Regions from separate parts of the Sphingopyxis sp. MWB1 genome, predicted to be linked through region 3. Evidence: riboswitches for the same ligand, from Rfam matches in the RefSeq annotation. Region 3 holds a riboswitch; each other region holds the start of a gene.
The links. A riboswitch is a leader RNA that binds a small molecule or an ion and turns the genes downstream of it on or off. The one in region 3 is predicted to bind cobalamin.
Positions count from the first base shown of each region.

Region 1: linked by a shared signal. The riboswitch ahead of metE (5-methyltetrahydropteroyltriglutamate--homocysteine S-methyltransferase) and the one ahead of JV18_RS0103410 (TonB-dependent receptor plug domain-containing protein) in region 3 are both predicted to bind cobalamin.
Region 2: linked by a shared signal. The riboswitch ahead of JV18_RS0100445 (ABC transporter substrate-binding protein) and the one ahead of JV18_RS0103410 (TonB-dependent receptor plug domain-containing protein) in region 3 are both predicted to bind cobalamin.

Region 1 is NZ_JQFJ01000002.1:2,422,724-2,432,491, forward strand. It holds gene JV18_RS0112095 (TonB-dependent receptor plug domain-containing protein) at 1-185, shown strand, start outside; gene JV18_RS0112100 (aminotransferase class V-fold PLP-dependent enzyme) at 197-1,468, shown strand; gene JV18_RS0112105 (acyl-CoA thioesterase) at 1,523-1,948, opposite strand; gene metE (5-methyltetrahydropteroyltriglutamate--homocysteine S-methyltransferase) at 1,932-4,244, opposite strand; cobalamin riboswitch at 4,360-4,577, opposite strand; gene JV18_RS0112115 (winged helix-turn-helix transcriptional regulator) at 4,631-5,008, opposite strand; gene gstA (glutathione transferase GstA) at 5,137-5,745, shown strand; gene JV18_RS0112125 (nuclear transport factor 2 family protein) at 5,742-6,137, shown strand; gene JV18_RS0112130 (tautomerase family protein) at 6,141-6,365, shown strand; gene JV18_RS0112135 (SDR family NAD(P)-dependent oxidoreductase) at 6,540-7,280, opposite strand; gene JV18_RS0112140 (TetR/AcrR family transcriptional regulator) at 7,379-7,987, shown strand; gene JV18_RS0112145 (hypothetical protein) at 8,087-9,385, shown strand; gene JV18_RS0112150 (NAD-glutamate dehydrogenase) at 9,555-9,768, shown strand, end outside.
Region 2 is NZ_JQFJ01000001.1:97,257-107,024, forward strand. It holds gene JV18_RS0100420 (nucleotide sugar dehydrogenase) at 1-837, opposite strand, end outside; gene JV18_RS0100425 (NAD-dependent epimerase/dehydratase family protein) at 840-1,856, opposite strand; gene JV18_RS15765 (NAD-dependent epimerase/dehydratase family protein) at 1,786-2,181, opposite strand; gene galE (UDP-glucose 4-epimerase GalE) at 2,178-3,197, opposite strand; gene JV18_RS0100435 (ABC transporter ATP-binding protein) at 3,263-4,039, opposite strand; gene JV18_RS0100440 (FecCD family ABC transporter permease) at 4,032-5,015, opposite strand; gene JV18_RS0100445 (ABC transporter substrate-binding protein) at 5,012-5,956, opposite strand; cobalamin riboswitch at 6,030-6,215, opposite strand; gene JV18_RS0100450 (protein adenylyltransferase SelO) at 6,302-7,789, shown strand; gene JV18_RS0100455 (autotransporter assembly complex protein TamA) at 8,020-9,768, shown strand, end outside.
Region 3 is NZ_JQFJ01000002.1:523,068-532,835, forward strand. It holds gene nrdR (transcriptional regulator NrdR) at 1-251, shown strand, start outside; gene JV18_RS0103370 (RNA methyltransferase) at 292-1,059, shown strand; gene JV18_RS0103375 (chorismate mutase) at 1,086-1,394, opposite strand; gene rpsD (30S ribosomal protein S4) at 1,592-2,203, shown strand; gene JV18_RS0103385 (M28 family metallopeptidase) at 2,320-4,005, shown strand; gene JV18_RS0103390 (agmatine deiminase family protein) at 4,157-5,140, shown strand; gene aguB (N-carbamoylputrescine amidase) at 5,197-6,048, shown strand; gene JV18_RS14560 (PilZ domain-containing protein) at 6,064-6,693, opposite strand; gene cobO (cob(I)yrinic acid a,c-diamide adenosyltransferase) at 6,991-7,599, shown strand; cobalamin riboswitch at 7,684-7,869, shown strand; gene JV18_RS0103410 (TonB-dependent receptor plug domain-containing protein) at 8,014-9,768, shown strand, end outside.

The DNA of each region.
Region 1 (9,768 bases), 1.9 Mb from region 3:
TCGACCTGTCGGCCAGCCTGAAGCTCAACGAGCATATGACCTTGCGCGCGGGCGCGGAGAATATCTTCGACGCCTACCCCGATGAAGCCACCAATCAGGCGGTGCGCGGGCTGATCTATTCGCGCCATGCCCCCTATGACACCGACGGCGGCCAATATTATGTCCGCCTCGGGGTGAGCTTTTAAGGGGTAGGGCGATGCGGTTCAGCCGAAGGGCAATGATCGCGGGGGCCGCAGCGGTTCCGGTGGCGGGCGGGGCAATGGCTGCCCCGCCGCTGCCGCCGGGCCCGGCGCGGGCGGATGACGAAGCCTATTGGGGCGCGGTCGCCGACCAATATGATGTCGTCCCTAATGTCATCCAGCTTGAAAATGGCAATTGGGGGATGATGGCGCGCCCCGTGCTTGATCATTATGAACAAATGGTGCGGCGGGTGAACAGCGCGACCAGCTTTTACGCGCGGCGCGATATGATCCCCGATCTGATTGCGGTGCACAGGCTACTCGCGGCGCGGCTGGGGGTGGGTGAGGATGAAATTGCCATCACCCGCAATGCGACCGAGGCGCTGAAGGCGCTGATCGGCGGTTATAACCGGCTGCGTCCCGGCGATGCGGTGCTCTATGCCGATCTGGACTATGATTCGATGCAGGCGTGTTTCGAGGGCTTGCAGGCGCGGCGCGGGGTGGAGATTGTCCGCATCGCGCTGCCCGAACCCGCGACGCATCAAGGATTGATCGACACCTATGCCAAGGCGCTGGATGACAATCCGGCGGTGCGGCTGATCCTGCTCACCCATTTGAGCCATCGCACCGGGCTGGTGGTGCCGGTGCGCGAGATTGTCGCCATGGCGCGGGCGCGCGGCGTCGATGCCATTGTCGATGCGGCGCATAGCTGGGGGCAGCTTGATTTCGCGCTTCCCGACCTCGGCGCCGATTTCGTCGGATTGAACCTTCATAAGTGGATTGGCGCGCCGCTGGGGGTGGGGGCGGTCTATATCCGCAAGGATCGGCTGGACCTTATTGACCCCGATATCGCCAATGCGCCGCCGCATGGGGATAGGGCGCGGTCGCGTGTTCATACCGGAACGGTCGATTATGCCGCGCAGCTGAGCGTGCCCGCGGCCTTTGCCTTTCAGGACCGCATAGGTGATGCGCCCCGCGCCGCGCGGCTGCGCCATTTGCGGGACTTGTGGGCCGAGGAGATGCGGGACACGCCGGGAATTGAGATTCTGACCCCGGCGGACCCGCGCCTTTATGGCGGGATCACTTCCTTTCGCTTTGCCGGCCGAACAAGCGTGGCGGAGAATGTCGCGCTCGCGAAACAGCTGCTCGATGCGCATGGCATTTTCACCGTGCATCGCAGCGGCCCCGCGCGCGGCGCCTGTGTCCGCGTGACGCCCGCGCTCTTTACCCGCGCCGCCGATATGGAACGACTGGTCGGGGCGCTGCGGCAGATGCTGAGGAGCGCCTGACGGAGAAGGGTCCCCGCCTACGCGGGGACACATGCCGTTAGGGCGATGCTTTCGTTATGGGGAGAACTTTGCAGGCGCCGCCTCTTCCGCGAGTGGCGGCACCGGCCTTGGCCTACGGTCGGGGCCGACTGCGACGAAGATGAAGCGCGCTTCGGTCACGCGATGTTCGTCGCTGGCATGGCGATCGCGCGCCCAGGCTTCGACCGCGACATGCATCGAGGTGCGGCCCACCTTGACCAGCCGGGCATAGACGGAGACTTCATCGCCGACGAAGACCGGACGGTGGAAGGACATGCCCTCCACCGAAATGGTCACGGCGCGCCCGCGCGCGTGAAGCGAGGCGACCGAGGATGCGGCAAGGTCCATCTGCGCCATCAGCCAGCCGCCAAATATATCGCCATAGACATTGGCATTGGCGGGCATGGCGGTGACGCGGACGGCGGGCGCGCTCGTCGGCGCTGTGTCAGCGGCGGGCATCATAGGCGCCCTTCACCCGCATCGCATGGGCGGCGGCGACCATGGCGACAAGCGCCGGGCGCACTTCTTCCCATTTGCGCGTCTTGAGCCCGCAATCGGGGTTCACCCAAATTTGCTCGGCTGGGACATGTTTCCCCGCCAGCGACAAAAGCTGCATCATCTCATCCGTCGCGGGAATGCGCGGACTGTGAATGTCATAGACGCCGGGGCCGACCTCGTTCGGATAGGAATAGCTGGCGAAGGCGTCGAGCAATTCCATCTGCGAACGCGCGGTTTCGATCGAGATGACATCGGCGTCCATGGCACCGATGGCGCGGATGATGTCGTTAAACTCCGAATAGCACATATGGGTGTGGATCTGCGCATCATCGCGTACGCCCGACGAGGTGAGGCGAAAGCTTTCGACCGCCCAGTCCAGATAAGCCTGCCATTCGCTACGGCGCAGCGGCAGGCCTTCGCGCAACGCGGCTTCATCAATCTGAATGATCGCGGCGCCCGCGGCTTCCAGATCCTGCACCTCGTCGCGGATCGCAAGGGCAATCTGGCGGCAGCTGACCGCGCGCGGCTGATCGTCGCGGACAAAGGACCAGTTGAGGATGGTGACGGGGCCGGTGAGCATGGCCTTTACCGGCTTGTCGGTCTGATCCTGGGCATAGCGCCACCAGTCGACGGTCATCGGCGCGGGGCGCGATACATCGCCATAAAGGATCGGCGGTCGGACGCAGCGCGAGCCATAGCTTTGCACCCAGCCCGCCCGCGTGAAAGCAAAGCCCGAAAGCTGCTCGCCGAAATATTGCACCATGTCATTGCGTTCAAATTCGCCGTGAACCAGGACGTCGAGGCCGATTTCCTCCTGCCATTTCACTGCGGCGCGGGTTTCGACGCGCAGATATTGGGCATAGGCGGCATCGTCCATTTCGCCCCGCCGGTGCGCGGCGCGCGCCTTTCGCACCTCGGCCGTCTGGGGGAAGGAGCCGATGGTCGTCGTCGGATAGGCGGGAAGGCGCAGCCGCCTTTGTTGCAATTTGCGGCGTTCGGCGAAGGGGGAAGCGCGGCTTGTGTCGCTTTCGCCAAGCGTCGCCAGCCGGGCTGCCACATCCGGATTGTGGATGCGCGTCGAGGTCTGACGGGCGACGGCGGCGATGCGTGAGGCGGAAAAAGCGGAGAAGCTCGCATCCTCGCCTTCGTTGAGCGCCATGGCGAGAGCAGCCAGCTCCTCGATTTTCTGCGCGGCAAAAGCGAGCCATTGCGCGATTTCCGGATCAAGCCCGGTTTCAAGCGCGAGGTCGGCGGGCACATGAAGCAGCGAGCAGGAGGGGGCAAGGATCAGGTCGCGCTTTGCGGCATGCTCCTTCAATCGCCAGTAAAGCGCAGGCAGGTTGGCGCGCCAGATATTGCGACCGTCGATGACGCCAAGCGAAAGAAGCACATGCGGTCGCAACTTTTCAAGCACGGGTTCGAGTTGTTCGGGCGCGCGGACAAGATCAAGGTGGAGGCCGTGGACGGGAAGTCCCGCGACCAGACCAAGATTGTCGCCAAGCCCGCCAAAATAGGTGGTGAGCATGAGCTTTGGCCCGGAGGTTGCGAGGCGGGCATAGGCGCGTTCAAAGGCGTTGCGCTGTTCGCTTGTCAAATCGAGAACGAGACAGGGCTCGTCGATCTGGACCCATTCGGCCCCCGCTTTCGCCAGCCGCGCCAATATTTCCCCATAAATGTCGAGCAAAGCGGGAAGCAGCGCCAGCGGTTCGACCGCCTTGCCCTTCGCCAGCATCAGATAGGAGACGGGGCCGAGCAGCACCGGGCGGGTGGCATAGCCCAGCGCCTTTGCCTCCTCAAATTCGTCGAAAATCTTGGTCGAGGCGATGCGGAAACGCTGTCCGGCGGTGAGTTCGGGGACCATATAATGATAGTTGGTGTCGAACCATTTGGTCATTTCCTGCGCGGTTCTGTCATGGGCATGGCCGCAGCCTGTGCGGTCCCCATCCCCCGGCGCGCCGCGCGCCATCGCGAAATAGGTGTCGATATCGACCCGATCGCCGTCCCAGCCATAGCGCGCGGGAATCGCGCCGATCAGCGCGCTGGTGTCGAGCACATGGTCGTAGAGCGAGAAATCATTGGAAGGCAGAATATCGGCACCCAGCGCCTTTTGCCGCGCCCAATGCGCAAGGCGCAGCCCGGCGGCGGCATTGTCGAGATCGGCGCGGGACGATTTGCCCGCCCAATAGCTTTCGAGCGCGAATTTCAGTTCACGGCGAAGGCCGATGCGGGGAAAGCCAAGAGTGGCAACGCTGACAGTCATTTTCTGGCACCTTGCATGAAGGCAAGGGTTCGGCAGGCGAGCAGGCACAGGGCCCCGCGCCCAGACGGCAAGGTCGGACGCAGCCATGCTTGCGGCCTGACCGGACACCCCGCCGGAGGACGTATCTGACGAGGCAGGTCTCCTGGCTCGCGGGTCAAAGCATACGGTCGGGCCTTCCCGGTTCCTTGCCGAACCAGTGACACATGATGACCGCCGCTCACCGCTTACAGTTGCGGGGGCAGCGCCGGCCTTGCCCCGAAAGGCGCACCGGCTTCCCGTCTTAGCTTTGCATGCCGAAAGGGCGCGCGAAGAACCTCGACAGGGTGAAGCATAGACATGCCATCGCGCCTGTCAATCAAGATATAAAGATTTCTTTATATCTTGCTTTAGGAGGTGTGCGCGGCTTTGGGTGGCCCGCTTTTCTGAAGTGCTTTCAGCCGGTGGCCAACCGCAACAATGGCATCGAGCGCCGGGATGAGTTCGAAGCCGAGCGGCGTCAGCTCATATTCGGTGGACGGGGGCGAGGTGCGCCGGACATGGCGCAGCAGCACGCCCTTGGCCTCCAGTTCGGACAGGCGGGCGGACAGCACTTTGGCCGATATGGGCGGTATATCGACGCGCAACTCGCTGAAGCGGCGCGGCCCGGCGCGCAGCGACCAGATGACATTGGGCGCCCAGGCCCCGGCGATGACCGCCATACATTCGGTCAACATACAGGGTTCGGGCGGGCGAGGGACCTGATTGCGGCGCATTTTGAGCGGCATGATGCGGGTTACCTGGTTTCTGTGGAGTAACGCATTTCTTCAAGTAACCAATGGTTATCATGTTGTCAAAGGTAACTATGTCCGGCATCGCCGCGCACAGCCTGAATTGCACGAAAGGATGATGCGTCATGAAGCTGTTTTACAAGGCGGGGGCCTGTTCGCTGGCCAGCCATATCGCGCTTTTGGAAATGGCCGCCGATTTCACGCTGGAGGCGGTCGATACGGTGAAGGGCGCCACGGCCAGCGGCGCGGATTATCGCGCCATCAATCCCAAGGGCTATGTTCCCGCGCTGGCCCTTGCAGACGGGGAGATATTGACCGAAGGACCGGCCATTCTCCTCTATCTTGCCGATCAGGCCGGAGCAGGCGTGCTCGCGCCGCTCGCCAGCCGCGAGCGGGCGCGCATGGTCGAGCAGCTCATCTTTACCTCGTCCGAGCTACATCGCGCCTTCAAGCCGCTGTTCCGGCCCGGCGCGAACGAAGCCGACCAGCAGGCGGCCCGTGCCGAGGTCGCGCAAAAGCTCGCGCATGTCGAAGCATGGCTCGCCGATGGGCGGGACTATGTCGTCGGGGAGCATTTCACCGTCGCCGACGCCTATTTGTTCGTTGTCGCCAATTGGACGGGCTTTACCGGCATGACGCTTGATCCCTGGCCGCATCTGGCCGCGCATCATCAGCGCATTGCCGAGCGCCCGGCGGTTCGCGCGGCGATGCAGGGCGAAGGGCTGCGTCCTTGAGCCGTGCCGATTTCGAAGCGGTGCAGCAGCTGATGACCGCCTATTTCGACGGGCTCTACCGCGCCGACAGCGCTGCGCTGCGCCCTCTTTTTCACCCCAGCCTCACCTATGTGTCGGCAGGTGCGGGCGATGATTTCACGCTCGATCTTGAGGCCTATATGGCGCGGATCGACCAGCGCGAGCCGCCGGCCATGCGCGGCGAGAAAAATAATGGCGCGGTGCTGGAGATCGGCTTTGGCGGGGAGCGCATGGCGCGGGTCACGGCGCGCATGGCCATGATGGGCCGCGACTATCTCGATTTTCTGACCCTTGTTCGCGATGTGGGCGGGGCCCCCGGCTGGCGCATCGCCGCCAAGATTTTCACCTATGACGCGCATGCGCGGGAGGCCTGATCCATGCCCTATATCCTGATTCAAGTGACGCGCGAAGGCGGTCCCGAAGGCAGAGGCCCATCGCGCGCCGAAAAGGCTGAACTGATAGCGGGCACCACCCGGCTGCTACAAGAGGTGCTGGGCAAGGACCCCGCCGCGACCATGGTGGTGATCGACGAGGTCGAACTCGACAATTGGGGAATAGGCGGCCTGCCGGTTCCCGAATTTCGGCGCCGGAGCAAGGGCTAGCGGATGGTGTGCCAGCTAGCGAGAAGAGCGAGGACAGCAAGGGCCAATGTGGCGGCCGCTAGGGCGGTGGGCGGATTGCCGCGAGACTGATGAACGGGGGCAGGGCAGCAAATTCGCACACCACCATGATGGCGGTGTCCGCGCCGAGCTACGCCCCCCCCCCCGCCCAGCGGGTCATGCATTTGCGCCATTGTCGACGAGAAGCGCGGTGCCGGTTATCGACCCTGCTTCGGGGCTGGCCAGATAGGCGACCGCCGATGCGATATCGTCGGGGGTGCCATAGCGTTTGGCCGCGGTGCGCGCGATCTGGTCGGGGGCATGATCGCCGCTCGCCGGGTTCATATCGGTATCGGTCGAACCGGGATGTACGGTGTTGACGGTAATGCCGCGCGGGGCAAGGTCGCGGGCCAGCGCCTGGTTGAACATCGTCAGCCCGGCTTTGCTTGCGGCATAAGCGGCAATCCCCGCGATCGGCGCCTGCAGGGCCAGATTGCTGCCAATTCCGATGATGCGTCCGCCTTCGCTCATATGCGGCAGGGCGGCTTGGATGGCGATGAAGGGCGCGCGCAGGTTCACCGTCATTGTGGCGTCGAAATCCTCCAAGGCCATTGTCGGCACGGGCGCCGCGATGAAGATGCCCGCATTGTTGACGAGAATGTCGAGGCCGCCGAGCGTCTGGGCCGCTTGGTCCACCGCCTGTTTGACCGCCGCGGCATCGCGATTGTCGGCGGCGATGGCGAGCGCCCGGCGCCCCATGGCCTTGATCGCATGTACCACGCCGTCTGCCGCGTCGGCGGATGATGCATAGCTGATCGCGACATCGGCGCCATCTTCCGCCAGCCGCCGGGCGATGGCGGCGCCGATACCGCGACTTCCGCCGGTGATAAAGGCGCGTTTTCCAGCAAGTTTCATCATATTGCCTGCCTATTTATGTAGTGATTGATACATAAATAGGCAGGCTTGCAAAAACATGTCAATCGAAATATGTATCAACTGATACAGAAAGGTAGGATATGGCGGAACGTGGCCGTCCACGCAGCTTTGATCGCACCCAGGCACTGGACCGTGCGATGCATTTATTCTGGCGCCAGGGCTATGGCGCGCCCCTTGGCGAACTGACTCGCGCGATGGGGATCAACGCCCCCAGTCTTTATGCTGCCTTTGGCAGCAAGGACGCGCTGTTCTGCGAAGCCGTGGATCATTATTGCCGGCATCATGGACAGGATATTTGGCAAAGCCTGACCAGCCGCCCCGACGTGCGCGACGCGATCGCTCATTTTCTGCTGGCGACGGCGGAGGCCTATTCGGTGCCCGGTGATCCGCCGGGATGCATGGTGGTGCTGGGCGCGCCCTTTGCGGTCGATCAAGACAGTGCGGCGCATCGTGAATTGCATGGGCGTCGCCGCGCCAATTTGCGCGAACTGGCCGCCCGTCTCCGCCGCGGAGTCGAAGAGGGGCAGCTGCCGCCCGACTTTCCGGTCGAAGAAGCCGCGGCTTTTTACCTCACCGTTCAGAGCGGCATGTCGGTCATGGTGCGCGACGGGGCGGACCGCGATACGCTGCTAGCGGTGGCGCGGGGTGCGATGCTGGGATGGGACCGCTGGATGGGCGAGCCCGACTGAACAGGCACGGAAAGAGCCGCGTATCGCCTTTATCGTTTACGCGGCTTTTACCAATTCGGGTGCATCACCGTCGGCGATATTTGCGACTGGGGATAGGTGATGGACAGCATGCGCGGTCTGCTTTCGGGCAACCACGGCCAGGATGACGGCGCAATCGACGCCCCCCCGGTCGTGGGCGTCGATGAACGGCGGATGCAGGTTCGGGCCTATAATTATTGGGCTTCCTTGCTGGGCGACCGCAGCTATCCTTCGGTTGAGGATCTGAACCTCGATCGCGCCGATTTCGGCGCCAATGCGGTGCTTCTTGATTTCACCAGCGGTGTCGAAAATCCGGGGCTGGCCTTTATCGGCGAAAAGTTGCGCGCTGAATCCGAGATCGGCGACGATGTTCATTATATCAGCCAGATTCCGGGGCGGTCGCTGCTGTCACGGCTGACCGACCATTATCTTCAGATCATCGCCAATCGTTCGCCCATCGGTTTTGAGGCGGAGTTTGAAAATGAGCGCGGCATGACGATCATGTACCGCGGCATTTTGCTGCCCTTTTCCTCCGACGACGATACGATCGACTTCATTCTGGGCGTGATCAACTGGAAGGAAGTAGCACCCGCCGACCAGGAAGCCGAATTGCAATTGTCGGTTGAGCAGGCGCTTCGCAGCGCGGCTCCGCTGACGGCGCCCGCACCGATATGGGCCGACGGCCCTGTTTCGGGACAGGGGATCGAGGAAGCCGCACCGGGCTTTGGCGCATTGGGGGACGACGCTGGGGCGCCGTCGACGCCGGTTGCGCCCGATGCAGCGCTTTCCGACTGGCTTGCGCTTGCTCGCGAAACCGCCGCCCGCGCGTACCAGGCCGATAGTCGCAGCCGCGCGGCGCTGTATCAGGCCGTCGGAACGGCCTGGGATTTTGCACTTGCAGCGCAAAGCCATCCCGATGATTTCGCAGCCTTGCTGCGCGATGCGGGATTGGGCGTCCAGGCGCGCGCACCGATGACGCCGGTGGTCAAGCTGGTCTTTGGCGCCGATTATGACAAGACGCGGCTGGCTGAATATGCCTGTGCCTTGACCCATGCGGGCGAAGCCAATGTCGGGCGCGGCGAGTTGGCTGCCTATCTGGAAAATTATGCCGGCGGCCTGAAAGGGCTGGTCAAGGATGTGCGCGCCCTGCGCCGTAGCCGTGCGGCCCCGCGCCGCCATTCGGCCAAGGCATTAAACGCGCTGCGCGAAGCCCGCCCTGCGGCGATGCTGAAACATGATGCGGGAGAGGCGGAGTTCGTCCTCCTGATCGCGCGCAGCATGGCCGATGGCCAGGTGGGAATTGTCGCGCGCGCCGATGACGATCCGGCGCTGGTCGAACGGCTGGCCAAAAAGGCCAAGCCGCTTGCCAACGGCGAATGACCTGCACAGCGCAACGACGAGACCAAAAATTGAAATAATTTTATGCGCGCGGCGCTGCAGGCCTTGAGCCTCGCGCGCGGTGGGCGCATAGGGTGGCCGTAGCGAAAGGGTCCGCCGATCCTGGTGAACCCCGCGCCATTGTTACGGATGTTGACCCATGTCTGAAAATATGTCCGACGCCCCCCGAGCGGACGATTCCTCCCCCGAAGCCACCCCCGACATTCCCCTCCATATCGCCAAGGCCTATCGAGCCGCTTTGCAAGGCAGCGCGCTGCCGGGCGAAGGCGATGATATGGACAAGGCCGCGCTGGCCGAGGCCGGTGCCTTTGCCGCCCGCGCATCACTGATGCGACAGGCGGCGACGCCCTCGCTGCTGCTGGAAC
Region 2 (9,768 bases), on a different contig from region 3:
ATAATAGGGGTCGACCCCGATACAATGCCCTCCCACGAGCCCGGGGCGGAAGGGTAGAAAATTCCATTTTGTGCCGGCGGCCTCGAGCACATCGAGCGTGTCGATGTCCATGCGCGCGAATATGAGCGCGAGTTCGTTGACGAGCGCGATATTGAGGTCGCGCTGCGTGTTCTCGATCACCTTTGCCGCCTCGGCGACCCGGATCGACGGCGCCTTGTGCGTCCCCGCGGTGACAATGGCCCGATAGAGCTGGTCAACCTCTTCGGCGATCGCGGGGGTCGAGCCCGCGGTCACCTTCATAATCGTCGGCAGGCGGTGCGCCTTATCGCCGGGGTTGATCCGCTCGGGGCTGTAGCCCGCAAAGAAGTCGCGATTGAATGTCAGACCTGATGCGGCTTCAAGGACGGGGATACACTCTTCTTCGGTCGCGCCGGGATAGACTGTGCTTTCATAGATCACGAGCGCGCCGGCGGGCATCACCCGACCTACCATCTCGGATGCGCGGACGAGGGCGGTGAGGTCCGGGCGCTTGTGTGCGTCGATCGGGGTTGGCACGGTGACGATGAAGATGCGGCATTTGCCCAACTCCCCGGGGTCGTAGGTAAAAGACAGTTTGTCCGCTTCCGCCAGTTCGGCGGCGTCGACTTCCAGCGTCCGGTCGTGGCCGCCGCGCAGCTCGTCGATGCGGGCGGCATCGATGTCGAAACCGACGACCGACCGCTGCTTCCCGAATTCGACCGCCAGCGGCAGGCCGACATAGCCAAGACCGATGATCGCGACTGTGGCGTCATCATAGGAAGGCGCAGTCGAAATCTTAGTGCCGCTTGCGTTCGTCATCCTCAAACTCCGTAATATTCACGATACCAGGCGACGAAATTATGAACGCCGTCGCGGAAATCGGTCTGCGGCGTGTAGCCGGTGAGCGCTTGGAGCAACGAGGCATCGGCCCAAGTTGCGGGGACATCGCCCATCTGCATGTCCATATAATTGCGGATCGCCTTGACACCTATTTCTTCTTCGATTGCTTCGATGAAGTCGAGCAGGCGCACCTTGTCCGAATTGCCGATATTGACGACGCGGAACGGGGCCGCGGGGGACAGACTGTCGCAGAGGATCGGTTCACCTCGGCCTTCGGCCGCCGGTGGCGGGGCGTCAATCAGCAGGCGGATGCCGCGCACTAGATCCTCGACATAGGTAAAGTCGCGCCACATGTCCCCGTGGTTGTAGATGTCGATCGGTGTCCCCTCGAGTATGCCTTTCGTGAATTTGAATAGCGCCATGTCGGGGCGGCCCCAGGGGCCATAGACGGTGAAGAAACGGAACATCGTCGTCGGGATGCCCCACAGATGGGCATAGCTGTGCCCCATCGATTCATTGGCTTTCTTCGTCGCAGCATAAATTGTTAGCGGGGTATCGCATTTCTGCCGCTCGTCAAAGGGCATGTCCTCGTTCGCGCCATATACCGAGGAGGTCGAGGCCATCAGAAGATGCCCGACCTCGAGTTCACGCGCGCATTCCATAACATTGAAAGTGCCGACGACATTGGTGTCGATATAGGCGCGCGGGTGTTCGAGGCTGTAGCGAACGCCGGCCTGCGCCGCGAGATGGACAATGACGTCTGGCTCAATCGCCCGTGCGTAATCGAGAAGCTCTTCGGCTTCCTCGAGACGGAACTCGCGAGCCGAGAAGCGGTTCGATTTCGCCGACAGCATGCGGTGGCGTTCCTGCTTGATCCGCACATCATAATAGTCGGTCATCGCGTCGAGGCCGAAAACCTCGAATCCCTCATCGAGAAGAAGTTTGCAGAGGTGGAAACCTATGAAACCCGCGCTGCCCGTGACGAATATCTTTTTCATAACCCTCTTCTACCGAATCCAGACCGACCGACGCCCCCAAAGGCGCAACGAAGGCGCCATAGGACAGCGGCGGCGTCACCGCCATGACCAATTGGCAGTCGCGCGACAGGATGGAAGTCGTGAGCTTTAAAGACGCCAAGGTCCTGCACTTGTCGCGGCTCCCGCGATATCTTAGACGAAGGCCCCGCGTCTCCGCCATATTCAGCACATGCGAATAGTAGGGGCTGAAATTGTCGATACCAATCACTCGTTCGCGGCGCGCGAGGAGCGCCGCTGTGACATGCATGCCGATAAACCCCGCGGCCCCGGTCACCAATATCGTCATGCAGTCTCGCCATATCCTTCGGCATTGGTCGATTGCCACAACCAGCTACTCGCACACATCGCATCCACGTTCAGCGCGGCTTCCCACCCCAGCAACTCTCGGGCTTTCCCGGTCGCGGCAAAGCTGATCGCCACGTCCCCCGGTCGCCGGGGCGTGATCTCGTACGCAATGCTGTGCCCGCAGGCCCGTTCATAGGCCGCGACCAGTTCCTTCACCGTAATGCCTTTGCCGGTGCCGACATTGATCGCCTCGCACCCCGCCGCGCGGCCCGTATAATCGAGCGCGGCGAGATGGGCATCGGCCAGGTCGACGACATGGATATAGTCGCGCTCGCCCGTGCCGTCGCGCGTGTCATAATCATCGCCAAAGATCGAAAGCCTCTCGCGGCGACCGATCGCGACCTGTGCGATATAGGGCATCAGATTATTGGGAATGCCCTGCGGATCCTCGCCGATCCGGCCCGATTCATGCGCGCCCACGGGGTTGAAGTAACGCAGCAGCACCGCCGATGCATCCGGGGTCGCCGCGCTCCAGTCGCGGATCATACCCTCGACCATCGCCTTGGTCCGGCCATAGGGGTTGGTGGGGGCGATGGGATGATCTTCGTCAAAGGGCAGACATTGCGCCTCGCCATAAACGGTGGCGGAGGAGGAAAAGACGATGCGGCGGCACCCGGCGGCGTCCATGGCGGCGAGCAGATGCGCCGATCCGCTGACATTATTCTCATAATAGAGCAGCGGCTTCTCGCTCGATTCCCCGACGGCCTTCAGCCCCGCGAAATGCACCGCCGCATCGGCTCCAAATTCCACAAGCGCCCGCGTCAGCGCGCTCGCATCGCGAATATCGCCCTCAACCAGCGCGAAATCACGGTTGGTCAATTGCTTGACCCGCGCGAGCGCCTCAGGCGAGCTGTTCGAAAAATTGTCGAATACGCAAATCTCATGCCCGGCGGAAAGCAGGCGCACCAATGTATGGCTGCCGATATAGCCTGCGCCGCCTGTCACAAATATCTTCATCGCTATCCCGTGAAAATGGCCGATTCTGTTGGCGCGCGCCATAGCATGGAACGGCGAAGCGGGGGTTAACTCTTTGCCGCCCGCCGGAAATAAAGCGCTTTTGACCCGTCCGCCGCCAAGGTCGGGCTGCGCTCGAACAGCGCGGGCACATGGCGCGCCAGCGCTTCGGCCCCGGCGTCGGTGGCGGCAACCGCGCGTCCTTTCTCCATCCACAAAATCTCATCGGCAAATTGCGCGACCAGCGATAGATCGTGCAGCACGGAAACCACAATGCGCCCCGCGCGCGCGCGGGCGGCGAGGCATTCCATCACCCGATATTGGTTTGCGGGGTCGAGCGCGGCGACAGGCTCATCGACCAGCAGCACCGGCGTATCGGCGGCAAGCACGCGGGAAAGGCAAGCTAACGCCTGTTCGCCGCCCGACAGGCTCGTTACCCGCCGGTCGGCCCAGCGGTCACAGCCGGTTTCGGCCATGGCCGCCGCCACTGCTTCGGCGTCCTCCACCGCCAGCCGCCCCGGCACCGCGCCATAGGCAAAGCGGCCCAGCGCGACCATGTCAGCGACGTTGATGTCCCACGCCAGCTCATGGCTTTGCGGCAGATAGGCGAGCCGCCGCGCGCGCACCACGGGCGTCAGCGCACCCAGCATTTCATTCCCCAGCCGCACCGCGCCGCTCGCGGGTAAAATGCCCGCGATGGCGCGCAGCAGGCTCGACTTGCCCGCGCCATTGGGGCCGACGATAGCGGTCAGCCGTCCGGGCGCGAAGGTGGCATCGACTTGCCGGACCAGCGACGTCCCCCGCACTGCGGCGCTCAACCGCTCCAGGATCAAGGCTTCAGCCACGGTGAATCCTTCCGCGTTGCAGGATGATGGCGATGAAGATCGGCGCGCCCGCCAGCGCGGCGACCACCCCCAGCCGCAGCTCATCCTCGGTTGGCAGGATGCGAACAAAGAGATCGGCGAGAATCAACAGCGCCGCGCCCAGCAGCGCCGATGGCCACAGGCATTGCCCCGGATCATGGCCGACCCACGGGCGCACCAGATGCGGCGCGACAATGCCGACAAAGCCGACCGCGCCCGCCAGCGCGACCGCCGCGCCGGTGGCCAGCCCGGTGCCGATAATCACCGCCATGCGCGATGCGCGCGCGTTCAGCCCATGGGCGACCGCCGCCGCCTCGCCAATCGCCAGCAGCGACAAATTGGCCCGCTGGCCCAGCAGCAACAGCGCGCCGATCAGGATCAGCGGCGCCGAAAAACCAAGGTCGGCGAGGCTGCGGTTGGCGACTGACCCCAAGGTCCAGTTGACAAGGTCCGACAGCGAAAAGGGATTGGGCGCAAAATTGAGGATCAGCGCCATCAGCGCGCCCGACAGGCTGGAGAGGCCAACCCCGATCAGGATCAGCGTCGCCATGCCCTGCGTGCGCACGGCGGCGGAGGCGAGCAGCGCGGTCGCCAGCATCGCCGCCGTCACCGCGCCAATGGGCAGCGCCCAGGGCCAGGCAGCGGCCAGCCCGAAATAAAGCGTCACCGTCGCGCCCAGCGTGGCGGCAGCGGACACGCCGAGCACACCGGGTTCGGCGAGCGGATTGCGGGTCAGCGCCTGCAGCGCCGCGCCGCACATGCCGAGCGCGCCGCCGACGAGCGCCGCGGCCAGTACGCGGGGCAGGCGGATCTCGAACAGGATCATCGCCGCCGCGGGGTCGCGCCCGCGCGCCCAGTCGATGGGCAGTGACGGCGACAGCCCCGACGGCCCCGCCATCAGCGCGATCAGCGCCATGGCGATCAGCAGGGCGGTCAGCGCGGCGTTGACCCGGCTCATATCGCGCCGCCCTTCATCGCCGCTTGCGCCGCCGCCAGCCTGGCCACCGCATCGCCGGCCAGCCAATTGCCGCAGGCGAGCCAGCCCCCCGGCACCTCCACATCGGGAACCCCCGCCGTCACCCGGCCCAGCACCGGATGCCGCGAGGATGTCCAGCGATCCTGGGCATAGCGCGAGCTGTCGAAAAAGGCGCGAAACACCATATCTGGCGGACGCCGCACCAGTTCCTCCAGCGGGATCGAACCCCAGCCGGGGCGCTGGCGATAGGGGGTGAAGCCCGCGCTCTCGATCACTTCTGCCACCAGCGATCCCGGTCCGGTTGTGACATCGCCGGGGGTCAGATAGAGCGCGTGGGGGCGCGGCGCCTGCCTGTCGTTCCGCTTGGCTGCCGCCGCCTCGGCCGCCGCGAGATTGGCATCGAAACGCGCAACGAGGGCATGCGCGCGCGGCTCCGCCCCCAGCTCGCGCCCGACGCGCAGCATATCGGCGCGCACCCCGGCCATATCCCCGGCATAGCCAAGCTGGACGACCTGGATGCCGAGCTTCTCCAATTGCCCCGCCAACCGCCCATCGCCGCCATAGGATCGCACGACCATATCGGGCTGCAGCGCGATAATATCCTCCAGCGCGGGACGCAGGCGCGCGATGCCCTGCGCGCGCGGCGCTGAAAAGCTGACGTCGCTGTCGGCCTCATGCGATATCGCCGCGATGCGCGCACGGGGCAGCAGGCCGATCGCCATCTGGTCGGCGCAATAATCAATGCTGACGACGCGCGGCTTATCGCCCTCTTGCCGGTCGGCGAGTGCGGCGGCGGGCTGGCAGGCGGGGAGCAGCGCCATGGGGCCGAGCATGGCAAGCGCGCGCAAGCGGCGCTTCAGGTTCGCGAACCGTCTGGCGGCTCGGTCGGGGGCAGGGCGGCCCCGGATAATCGCATCTGCCATTCATCCTCCACGCGGTCGGCCTTGCCGTCGCGCGAGTTTCCCCGCCCATTCCCGGTGCACCCCGCCCGAGAACAGATAACGGCGACAAGGGGCAGGTTTCCTGGCTCGCCGGGTCGCTGATCTATGCCGCCTTCCCGGACCGCTGGCCCAGTGGCTTTTCGGCATCGCTCTCGCCGGCGACAGTTGCGGGGGCAGCGCCGGACTCGAACCGGACTTCCCTTTATCCCCGTTGCCGGGGACCCTTTGTCACAGCGCGGCGCTAGCAAAAGCGTGGCGGAGCGGCAATTGGCAAACTTGTAATTGCTGCGCCCAGCCGCGACATAGGGAAAAGCATAAGGAGCCGGAATGAAACTGGGGTTCGACAATAGTTTTCACCGCGAGATGGCGGGCTTTTACACCCCGGCGGAGGCCGCGCCCGCCAGCGCGCCTGCCCTCCTCGCTTTCAACGATCTGCTCGCCGCGCGGCTTGGGATCGACCGGGCGGGGGCGGATGACGCCGCGCTCGCGCGCCTTTTCGCCGGGCAGGACATGCCTGACGACGCCGCCCCCATTGCGCTCGCTTATGCCGGGCATCAGTTCGGCCATTTCACCCCGCAGCTTGGCGATGGCCGCGCGCTTTTGCTCGGCGAAATCATCGCCCCGGACGGCGCGCGTTTCGACGTTCAACTGAAAGGATCGGGACCGACGCCCTTCTCGCGCAATGGCGATGGCAAGGCCGCGATCGGCCCGGTGCTGCGCGAATATCTGGTGTCAGAGGCGATGGCGGCGCTTGGCGTGCCGACAACCCGCGCGCTCGCTGCCGTCGCAACGGGGGATCGGGTGCAGCGCGAGCGCGGCCACCCCGGCGCGATCCTCACCCGCATCGCCAGCAGCCATATTCGCGTCGGCAGCTTCCAGTTTTTCGCTGCTCATTTTGGCGCCGGGCATGTCGAACGTCTCTCCCGCTACAGCATCGCGCGCCATTTCCCCGAACTGGCGGACAGCGCCAATCCGCATCTGGCGCTGCTCGACTGGGTCATCGGCCTGCAATGCGCGCTTGTGGCCAGCTGGCTGGGGCTGGGCTTTGTCCATGGGGTGATGAACACCGACAATGTCGCGATCAGCGGCGAAACCATCGACTATGGCCCCTGCGCTTTTGTCGACCATTTCGCCGTGAACCGTGTCTTCAGTTCGATCGACGCGCAGGGCCGCTATGCCTATGGCCGCCAGCCGCAAATCCTGCACTGGAACATGGCGCGCTTTGCCGAGGCGTTGCTGCCCGCCATCCACGCCGTCGATCCCGCCGATGTCGAAGGCGCGAAAGCCCTGGTCGAGGCCATTCCCGACCGCTTCCGCGCCGGCTGGCACGAACAGATGCGCGCCAAGCTGGGGCTTTCGGCGGAAGAGAACGGCGACGCCGCGCTGATTGACGCGCTGTTCGCCGCATTGGAAGCGCCCGTCGGGGATGGGGGCGGGGAAGGGGAGGGCACCGACTTCACCCTCTTCTTTCGCGCGCTCGCCGCCGATCTGCGCGGCGATCCCGGGCCCTTGGCCGCCCTGTCGCCCGGCGAAGCGCTCACTCGCTGGCATGGCGAGTGGCGCGCGCGGCTCGCCCGCGAAAGCGGCGATGAAGCGGCCCGCGCGGCGGCGATGGACCGGGTCAATCCGCTCTACATTCCGCGCAATCATCAGGTGGAGGCCGCGCTTGCTGCGGCGGAGGCGGGGGACATGGCGCCCTGGGTCGCGCTGCTCGACGTGGTGCGTCACCCATATGAAGCGCGCGCGCCATGGGCCGATTATGCGCTTCCACCGCCGCGCGATGCCGCGCCCTATCGGACCTTTTGCGGGACCTGAAATGCAGTGAAGCTGTTGAAAAGACAGGCCGCCGCGGCAAGGAGATGGCGACATGGATCAACGATTGCACGAGGATGGAGAAAATCGGGTTGCGCCGTCGCCGCTGGCGGGCCAAAAGTGCGCGATCCGGCTGACCATCAATGCAATATTCTGAAAAACCATGTGAAGTAACCAAGCCTCTTTCCGGGGAACGGGCGTGGCTGCTTTTGTCGGCCTCGCTGCTTGGCCTGATGGCAAGCGCCCCGCTCGCCGCTCAAGAAGCGCCGCCGCCGCCTGCCGCCGAAAAATCCCCGCCAGCCGACGCCGCCACCGACGAAGATGAGGATGCCGCCGCTGATGCAGCGGCGGAGGAGCGCGAGGAGCGCCGCGCCGAAGCGCGCGAAAGCAAGGAAATTGCCAGCCCGACGCCTCCGCCGCCCGACGCGATCCTGCCGACGGTCGAACCAATCATCGACGATGATGAATTTCGCAAGGCCATCCCGCCGATCCGTGCCGAGGATGACGCCGAACTCGACCGCCCGCTCGAATCGCTCGCCGATTTCGAGAAGCGCTTCGCTGAACAGGAGCCGGGCGATGCTGGGAACAAGGGAGACACCACCCAACGTGCCGCCGCCGATTCGGATGGAGACGGGGATGAGAGCGACCCCGCCGCCGATGATCGTGATGCCGCCGCGCTTCCCGCGCTGGCCGATGGGGATGCGGTCGAATCCATTGGTGATTCGCCGATCACCGATCCCGAACTGCTCGCGCCGCTGCCACCGATCGAAAGCTTCGATGTCGAACCGGTCGAATTTGCCGAAGCCGATCAGGAGGATCGCAACCGCGAAGTCGCCTATAGCATAGAAGTCACGGGGCTGGAGGAGGCCGACCAGAGCAGCGAGCTCAACATGGCCGGTACCTTCCGCGAGCTGTCGGCGCTGCATGACGGCGATGGCAAGGCCGAAAATGGCGCGATGCTGCGTGCGCGGCTGACTGCTGATGGCGAATTGCTGCAGCGCATCCTGGCGTCCGAAGGCTATTATGACGCCGAAGTCGCGACCCGCATCGAGCGCGGCGACCGCCAGCAAGCCGAGGCGCCGCAAACCCAGCCGATCCGGGCCGTCCTCACGGTTACGCCGGGGGTGCGCTATAATTTCTCGTCCATCGAGATTCAGGCCGACCCCACGGTTCCGCCCGATCTCATAGCCGATAATTTCCCGCTTCGCGTCGGCGAGCCGATCGTCGCGCAGCGGGTACAGGGGGCTGAAGCCGCCGTGGCGCTCAAGCTGCCAGAAGAAGGCTATCCCTTCGCGGTCGTCGGCCAGCGCGATATTCTGCTCGACGGCGTCACGGGCGACGGCGCCTATACGCTTCCCGTCGACATTGGCCCGCGTGCGCGCTTCGGCGGGGTGGAGACGAAGGGCGACCTTGCCTTTGATGCCGATCATGTCGCGGTGCTCGCCCGGTTCAAGCGCGGCGATCTTTACGACAGCCGACTGGTCGACGATCTGCGGCAGGCGCTGGTCGCAACGGGACTATTCTCGACCGTCGCCGCCGAGCCTCAGCGCACGGGCGAAAGCGCGGGCGACGATACCGAATATGTGACGATGATGGTGACGCAGCAGGCCGGACCACCGCGCACGCTCGCCGCCAGCGCGGGCTATGGCACGGGGCAGGGACTGCGCGTCGAAGGAAGCTGGACCCACCGCAATTTCTTCCCCCCCGAAGGGGCGCTGATCCTGCGCGGGGTTGCGGGCACACAGGAACAGGGCATTGGCGTGACGATGCGCCGCTCCAACGCCGCGCGCCGCGACCGTACCTTCGAGCTGGTCGCTGAAGCCACGCGCAGCGATTATGATGCGTTCAATGCCATAACCGGCCGGGTCGGCGCGCGGGTCAGCTATGAATCGACGCCCATCTGGCAGAAAAAGCTCACCTACGCTTATGGCATCGACCTGATCGCCACGCGCGAGGATGATTATGATTTCCAGCGCGGACTG
Region 3 (9,768 bases):
TCGCCTGTCGCAAGCGTCCCGTTGACGGCGCACGGATTGAGCGGATGGTGTCGGGTATCCAGCGCCAGCTGGAGACCTCCGGGGAAAATGAAGTGCCAGCACAGCAGATCGGGGCGATGGTGATGGAAGCGCTGAAGGGCGTCGATAATGTCGCCTATATCCGCTTCGCGAGCGTCTATCGCGACTTCACCGAGGCGAAGGATTTTGAAGAGTTCGCCGCGACGATTAATGCCGCGGCGCATCAGGGCTAGGGCGGCGACGAAGTTGACCGAACAGGAAAATCCCATGGCGATGGAGGCCGCCCCTCCTCCGGTCTTTGTGCTTGTTCGTCCCCAGTTGGGGGAGAATATTGGCAAGGCCGCGCGCGCCATGCTCAATTTCGGCCTGACCGAGATGCGCCTCGTTGCCCCCCGCGATGGCTGGCCCAACCCCGACGCCGGGCCTGCGGCCTCGGGCGCGGATATTGTGCTGGCCCAGGCCCGGGTGTTCGACACGCTGGCTGAAGCCGTCGCCGACTGCACGCATATTTATGCCACCACAGTCCGAAAACGCGGCGTTACCAAGCCCGTCCTGACGCCCGAAAGGGCGGCGCAGGCGGTCCATGGCACGGCTGGCCGCTCCGCTTATGTCTTCGGCCCCGAAAGGTCAGGGCTGGAAACCGATGATGTCGCTTTGGCGCACAGCATCGTCACCGTTCCCATCAACCCCGAATTTGGCTCGCTCAATCTGGCGCAAGCCGTCATTCTGCTCGCTTATGAATGGTCGAAATATATTCCCGGGGAATTGGCGAGCCCGCCGGAAGTTCTGCTCGACCCGCCCGCCCCGCATGGCGAGATGGAAGGGCTGATCGATCATTTTGTGCGTGACCTTGACGCGGCGGGATATTTCTTCCCTGCCGACCGCACGCAGGCCACCTTGCGGACCTTGCGAACCATGCTGACCAAGACCGGCTGGTCCTATAATGATATTCGCATGATGCATGGCATCGTCACCACGCTGGGGCGTCCGCGCAAATCGGCGCGCGGCGAAACAGGTAGCGACAGCGGCGGCGCGCAATAAATCGCAACGAACCGCGACTGGCTGCCCTAGCCGCGCGTCCGATCCCAGCGCGCGAGTTCATACGCAATCGACTGCTCGACCAGTTCATTCCAGACCGCGCGCAACCGTTCGGCCTCCAGCCCCGCCGCCGCGGCTTCGCGCGCGACATTATCCAGCACTTCGGCCTTGCGCTCTTCGTCGCGGACGCTCGCGCGATCGGGCTTGATCCGCGCGGCGGCGTCCATATAGCCAAAACGGCGCACGAGCAGCGCGACCAGTTCGCGGTCGACCTGGTCCACTCCCGCGCGCACTTCCGCCATGGCTTCGCACTGTTCGGGCATTTTGGGTTCAGACATGCGCGCAGGCTTTAGCGGCTTTTCCTTCCATGTCGAGCACCCCTTGGTCGCTTGACTTTCGCCGCATCCCCGTCTAGTCGCGCGCCTTCGCAATGGACCCCGCATCCCGGTGAAGCGGTGGTCGCGCATGGACATTTCATGCGGTGCGACCCGGGAAAAGCCGAAATTCCTCGGCACACAGCAAATTGGAGACGATCATGTCAAAGCGCCAGAGCGCCAAGTATAAACTCGACCGCCGGATGGGCGAAAACATCTGGGGTCGCCCGAAAAGCCCCGTCAATCGCCGCGAATATGGCCCCGGCCAGCATGGTCAGCGCCGCAAGGGCAAAATGTCCGATTATGGCATTCAGCTGCGCGCAAAGCAGAAGCTGAAGGGCTATTATGGCGACATCACCGAAAAGCAGTTCAAGCGCAATTATTTCGAAGCTGCGCGTATGAAGGGCGACACCGGTCAGAATCTGATCGGTCTGCTGGAGCGCCGCCTCGACGCGATCGTCTATCGTTCGAAATTCGCGCCGACCATCTTTGCCGCGCGGCAGCTGGTCAGCCATGGTCACGTCTATGTTAACGGCGTGAAGTGCAACATCGCCAGCCGCCTCGTAAAGCCCGGCGATGAAGTCACCCTAGGCAAAAAGGCGCAGGAAATGGCACTCGTTGCCGAGGCCCAGAGCCTGCCCGAGCGCGACCTGCCGGAGTATGTCGCCGTCGATGGCACCAAGGCCACCTTTGTCCGCGTCCCCACGCTCGACGAAGTTCCTTATCCGGTGAAAATGGAACCGAATCTGGTCGTCGAATTTTATTCACGCTGATTATTTTCGTCAGACGAGAATGCAAAAGGGCGGTCCTGCGGGGCCGCCCTTCTTGCATCCGCCATGGGAGACTGGCACAATCCTTGGCTTCAAGAGAGTGAAGCCAAGGACCATTCATGTTTCGTTTCCCCAAAACCGCCGCAGCTATCGCGGCCCTGATAACTGTTGCGGCCTGCAACGCGGACCGTGACGCAGCCGACAATATTGCCGCGTCCATCCCCGAAGTCACCATTCCCGAAATTTCGCTCAAGACGATGCAGGACGTTGTCGGTGCACTCGCGTCGGACGCATTCGAAGGGCGCGCACCAGGGACGGTCGGGGAGGAGAAAACCGTTGCGTTGCTGATCGAGCGATTCAAGGCGGCGGGACTTGAGCCGGGCAATAATGGCAGCTGGACACAAGATGTCCCGCTGGTCGAAATTACCGCTGAAAATGTCTCTCCCTTGACGTTCACGGGAGGAAAGACGCCGATGTCGCTGAATTTTGGCAGCGAGTTTGTCGCAAGCAGCTACCGCGTCCAACCGGAAATTTCCGTCAAGGACAGCGATGTCGTCTTTGTCGGATATGGCATCAACGCGCCCGAGAAAGGGTGGAATGATTACTCCGGGCTGGACGTGAAGGGAAAGACCGTCGTCATCCTGGTTAATGACCCCGATTGGCAGACGGCTGAGGCCAAAGGCGAGTTTAATGGCCGGGCAATGACCTATTATGGCCGCTGGACCTATAAATATGAGGAGGCGGCGCGACAGGGAGCCGCCGCGGCGTTAATCGTGCATGACACCGAACCGGCTGCCTATGGGTGGAACGTCGTGCAGTCATCCTGGACGGGTACGCAATATCTGGCCGCTAGCGAAAATAATGGCGCCGATCAGACCGCCGCCAATGGGTGGATCCAACGCGACAAGGCGAAGCAGCTTTTTGCCAGTGCCGGGCTGGATTTTGACAAGCTGAGCACTGACGCAAAGAAAAAGGGATTCAAACCTGTCCCTTTGAGCGGCGTGAAAGCCTCGCTGTCGTTCAAGAACAAAATCGCACGCAAACAATCCAAAAATGTCGTCGGTCTGCTTCCCGGCACCCAGCGGCCCGACGAATATGTCCTTTACACAGCGCATTGGGACCATCTGGGCAAATGCGAGCCAGTTGACGGCGACGGCATTTGCAACGGTGCGATTGACAACGCTACCGGAACGGCCGCGCTTGTTGCGCTGGCGGAAGCCAATAAGAAGGCCGGTCCTGCTGACCGCAGCATGGTGTTCCTTGCGGTGACAGCCGAGGAATCGGGACTGCTCGGATCGAAATATTATGCCGAAAATCCGGTGTTTCCGCTGTCCAAGACGGTCGGCGGAGTCAATATGGATGCGCTGTCGGGCGCCGGGGCGGCCAAGGATATTGTCGTGATCGGTCGCGGCAAATCGGAACTGGAAGCCTATCTGGAAAAGGCAGTAGCGATGGACAAGCGCGTGATCGTCGATGAGCCGTCGCCGGAGAAGGGATATTATTATCGCTCTGACCATTTCAGTCTCGCCAAGCTCGGTGTGCCGATGATCTATTTCGATGGCGGGCAGGATTTGCTGGAAGGCGGTGAAGCGGCCGGAAAGGCTTGGGCCGACGCTTATACGGAAAAACGCTATCATGCGCCCTCCGATGACATGTCGGCGATCACGAGCTGGGACGGAATGATGGCCGACCTGCGTCTCTATTATGCGGTGGGCCGGATGCTGGCGATGACGACCGCCTGGCCCAATTGGAACGAGGGCGATGAATTCCGCAAGGCCCGGGACGAAAGCCGCACGGCCGCCTGATCGCGCTGAGATTCGCAGCAAAAGCAAAAGCACCCGTCATGGCCTTCCATGACGGGTGCTTTTCTTTTGCGGCACCTTGCCCGGAAACCGGCTTTGACGCATGGCGCCGCTCGTCCATTATCCGGTCGAATCAACCCAAAAGGATCCTTTCATGACCCTGTCCATGCCCGCTGAATGGGCACCACATGAAGCGGTGTGGATTGGTTTTCCCCATATGGCCGAGGAATGGTCGGGACATTTGGAGGCCGCGCGACGCGATGTCGCAGCTTTCGCCAATGCGGTTCATGATGGAGGGCGCGGCGAAGAGGTGCTTCTGGTGGTCAATGACGCAGCGCAGGCGGATATCGCCGTAAAGCTGGTCCATCCCGGCGTGCGCATTCTGATCCAGCCACTGGGCGACATATGGCTACGTGATACCGGCCCGCTGATCGTCGGGAAGGGCGCGACGCGGCGCGCGCGCAATTTCCAGTTCAACTGGTGGGGTGAGAAATTTGTCATGCCCGGCGACAAGGAGGTCGGGGCCGCACTGGCGGATGAATCCGGCTTGCCTGTAGACGATGTGGATTGGGTGCTGGAAGGCGGCGCTATTGATGTCGATGGTGAAGGCCTTGGCGTGACCACCGAGGAATGTTTGCTCAATCCCAACCGCAACCCGACGCTGACGCGCGAGGATATAGAGGAAGGCTTGCGCCAATCGCTGGGAATCGAACGGCTGTTGTGGCTGGGGCACGGCTTGAGCGGCGATCATACCGACGGCCATGTCGATAATCTGGCTCGTTTCGTGGGTAAGGGGCGATTGGCCCTTCCCATCCCCGCAGACAAGCACGACCCCAATGCCGAGATTTACGCTGATGCACAGAAAAGAGCCAAAGCTTTTGGCGGAATCGAGATTGTCGACCTGCCATCTCCCGGCGCGGTTGAAATCGATGGGGAGCTGGTCGCAGCCAGCTATATGAACTTCTATATCGGCAACAGCGTGATTGTTGTCCCTACATATGGCGTGGCCAACGATGGGACGGCGGTGGACGCGCTTGGGACCTTTTTTCCCGATCGCAGGGCCATTGGCGTTCCGGCGCGCGGGATCATCGCAGGCGGCGGCAGCTTTCATTGTTCGAGCCAGCAACTCCCGGCCTAGCATCCCGGAGGGGCCGCCCTATATTCTCTCGCCCTCACTTCTTTTCGGAATCCGCCATGACCCGCACTATCACCGTCGCCGCGCTGCAACTCCCCCTTCCCGGCCCAACGGAACCCAATATCGAAAAGGTTGCCATATTGGTGGAGGCTGCTGCAGCCAAAGGGGCACAGATCATCCTGCCGCCCGAACTATTTGAAGGCCCCTATTTCTGTCAGGTTGAGCAAGAAGAATTATTCGCAAACGCGCAGCCGACGGCAGAACATCCGAGCGTCGTCGCGATGCAGGAATTGGCCGAAAAGCTGAAGGTAGCAATCCCCACGAGCTTTTTCGAAAAGGATGGGCCGCATTATTACAACACGCTCGCGATGATCGGTCCCGATGGCGAAATCATCGGAACCTATCGCAAAAGCCATATCCCCGACGGCCCGGGTTATGAAGAAAAATATTATTTCCGCCCAGGGAATACGGGCTTCAAAACCTGGGATGTGTTTGGCACCCGCATCGGTGTGGGGGTGTGTTGGGATCAATGGTATCCCGAATGCGCGCGGGCAATGGCGCTGATGGGCGCGGAACTGCTTTTCTATCCCACCGCCATCGGCAGCGAACCTTATGACGCCGACCTCGACACCAGCCGCATGTGGCGGCGCGCCATGCAGGGTCATGCGGTATCCAACTGTATGCCGGTGATTGCCGCCAACCGGATTGGCACGGAAGGCGATGCGAATTTTTACGGCCACAGCTTTATCAGCGACGAATGGGGCGATCTGACCCAGCAATTTGGCGCGGGCGAGACCGGCGTCTTGGTCGAAACGATCGATCTGGACCGCGCCGCCAGGCACCGGGCCGGCATGGGCTTTTTCCGCGACCGCCGCCCGCAGCTTTACGGACGGCTGGTCGAAGACATCTGAGCGGCGGCCGCGCCGTTATTCGTCGTAAAAGCGGCGGATGCTTTCGAGGTCGGTGCGGTCGAGCGGCTGGGTTAGCCAGAGGCCGCCCTGGGTATCGCGCGACCAGCGGATGATCGCCTTGCGCCGGATGGTGTCGGTGAGGATAAGCTCAACCTCCTTCGCGACGGGCAAATGTCCGTCGTGAACGAAACCTGCGCCATTTTGCGAAAGATTGATCAGCTCGATTTCGCTCGCCTGATTATCGACGACAAGCTTTGCCCGCTTGCGAACCGGCAGGCGCGGCTGGCGATAGCCGGTAGCGCGCTGTTCGGCGGCAAGCTGTTTCAGCGTTTCGGCGACATCGACTTCGGCGTCAAAGGCAACGCCGCAGCGTCCCTCCTTGGCCCAGACAACCTTGCCGCTGACCACCACCGTATCGGAAAGGGCGATGCTGAGATGTTCCCCAACGGTGATCGGGACATCAGCGGCAAGCATCAATCCGCGGTTCGACATGTTGCGCACTCGCCACAGACCGACATCGGCTTCGCGCGTGACCTTGGCGATACGCCAGACGGTACGATAGCGGTCGCCGCTGCGCCGTTCCTGCGCGGGCGGGATGGTTTCGGGACGATAAGGGTCTGCGTTGGGGGGGGACGCATCATTCATGGCATGATCCTCATGCAAGGCGGCAATGGAGCGCAGGGAAGGGATGATCGGCAAATGGCTGTGACAAAGCCCAACTCATTGCTTCACGTCCTTCCACGACGGTCCTGATCGGTCCGGCGGACAGGATTTTTCGCCGACCACACCGCCTTCCGGGGGGAAAGGATGCTGACCCACTATGATTAATTTTCTCATCCTGTCCAATATAACGGTGCTACAACGGTGACATTAAATGTTAAAATGGGCCTATTCGCATATCGTTAATGTCGCAATGCTTTTGCGCCCATATTCGGAATAAAAATGAAAAATCGTTCGGAAATTCAGCACCATGACCGCATGAAGAAAGTGCAGGCGGCCCAAGCGCGCAAGCTGGCGCGCAAGACGGTCGAGAAAGGGTTAATCATCGTCCATAGTGGAAATGGTAAAGGGAAAAGCTCTGCCGCTTTCGGCCTGGCAATCCGCGCAATGGGACATGGAATGAAGGTGGGCGTGGTGCAGTTCATCAAGGGCGCGATGACCACCGGCGAGAAGGCGATGTTCGATCAGTTTCCCGCGCTGGTCGAGTTCAAGCCGATGGGCGAGGGCTTCACCTGGGATACGCAGGACCGCGCCCGCGACATGGCGGTCGCGGCCGCTGCATGGGAAGAAGTGAAGCGCATGATCGCCGATCCCTCCTATGCCATGGTGATTGCCGATGAGCTTAATATCGTGCTGCGATATGATTATCTGCCGCTCGATGACGTGCTGGAAACCCTGGCCGCCAAGCCCGCCATGAAACATGTCGTCATCACCGGACGCCATGCACCGGAGGCACTGATCGACGCCGCCGATCTGGTGACGGAGATGCGACTGGTGAAGCATCCCTTTCGCGAACAAAATGTGAAGGCGCAGGCAGGAATCGAATTCTAGCCTGTCGCCCCTCGTTGCTGCCGAGTCCCCTTTTTCTTCCTCCTATTGCAACGCAGCAATTGACCGGATGGGGCGGTTCGATGTAACGCCCCGCCCGCGACAGGTTCCCCCATCGGGGGGATTAAAAGGGAACGGGAAAAACCCGGCTGCCCCTGCAACTGTATGCGGCGAGCCCCAGGCCAGACGCCATTGGACCCGAAAGGGACCGAGAAGGCGGCCCGGCGGCGCTGACCCGCAAGCCAGGAGACCTGCCCGTCGCCGTCGTCTTTCGCGCGGACAGGGTGTGCCGGGCGAACGGGGGTGAACCCGCATGACGACAGGTTTGGTCGCCCTAGGGCGGAGTGAATGAGGTGTGCCCATGACAGGCCGCAGCATCAGCTTCGCGCGTGGGCGCCTTTGTCGATAGGGTATCAAATGCTGCGTAATATCATCTGCAATTCCGTCTCGCTCGGCGCCCTTGCACTGAGCTTTCCTGTGTTGGCGCAGGACGGGAGCGCCATGTCCACCACCAGTTCGGTCGTTGCCGCGGCTACCGATTCGATCATCGTCACAGCGACGCGCACGCCGGTCGATGTTGACGAGATTCCCGCATCGATCGCGGTCCTCGACAAGGCCGCCATCGACCGGGCGCAGGATCTGGGGGTGACCGAATTGCTGCTGCGCACCCCCGGCGTCTCCTATTCACGCAACGGCGGCTATGGCACGGCGACCTCGCTGCGCATCCGCGGCGCCGAAGCAGAACATACGGTCGCGGTGATCGACGGGGTGAAGCTCAACGATCCCTCCTCGACCGCGGGCGGTTATAATTTCGCCAATCTGATGGTCGGCGATATCGACCGGATCGAAATATTGCGCGGGCCGCAGTCGATCCTGTGGGGCAGTCAGGCGATTGGCGGGGTCGTCAATATTGTCACCGCTTCGCCCGAAAAATCGCTGGAGGGCAGTTTCGACATTGAAGCCGGATCGCGCGAGACGGTCAGCGCCCGCGCCGCCATCGGCGGACGGACCGGGCCCCTCGCCTGGCGCGTCGGCGCGCAGCATTTCACCACCGAAGGCATTTCGGCGCTTCGTCCCGAATTCGGCGGCGGCGAACGCGATGGCTATCGCAACAGCAATGTGTCGGGGCGCGCCGAACTCGCGCTGACGGAGAATGTGAGCGTCGATCTGCGAGGCTATTATGCCAAGGGCCGCAATGAATTTGACGGCTTCATGGGCGACAGCGCCGACTATGGCATCAACCGCGAATTTGTGGGCTATGCGGGGTTGAATTTCGACCTGCTCTCGGGGCGTTTCCGCAATCGCATCGCTTATGCCTATACCGATACCAACCGCGACCATTTCAACCCTGACCGCGAACGCCAGCGCAGCTATGAGGCCGATGGCCGCAACAAGCGCTGGGAATATCAGGGTGTGTTCGACCTCGCCGATGCGGTGACCGCGACCTTTGGGCTGGAAAATGAGCGTTCGTCTTTCAAGAGCCGTTCGCCTTCGGCCTCGGCCGCGACGCCGCTTCCGCCCTTTTCGCGGGGCGAGGCGGAAATCACCAGCCTCTATGGCCAACTCAGCGTTCAGCCGCTGGACGGCCTGACGCTGACAGGCGGGGTGCGCCATGACGACCATGAACGCTATGGCGGCAAGGCGCTGTTCGCAGCGGGCGGCGCTTGGCAGCTGGGCACCGGCACGATCCTGCGCGCAAGCTACGGCGAGGGCTTCAAGGCGCCGTCGCTTTATCAGCTGTTCAGCGATTATGGGAATGTCACGCTGGACCCCGAAAGGGCGCATGGCTGGGAAGCGGGGGTAGAGCAGCGGCTGCTCGACGACCGCCTCTCGCTTGGCGCTTCCTGGTTTGACCGGACGACCACCAACCAGATCATCTACAATGGCTGTGCGCCCGGCAGCAGCGATCCGCTCTGCTTTGTACCCGGCGATCCGACGACGCCGCGCTGGGGCTATTATCTGAACCTTGCGCGCAGCGAAGCGCATGGGATCGAGGCGATCGCGGCGCTGAACATCGGCAGGCTATTGCTGGACGGCAATTATAGCTGGGTCGTGGCCGAGGACCGCTCCGCGGGCTCCGCGACGGAGGGCAATTGGCTGCCGCGCCGCCCGCGCCACAGCGCCAATGCTTCGGCCAGTTATGAACTGCCCTTTGGTCTGACCCTGGGCGCG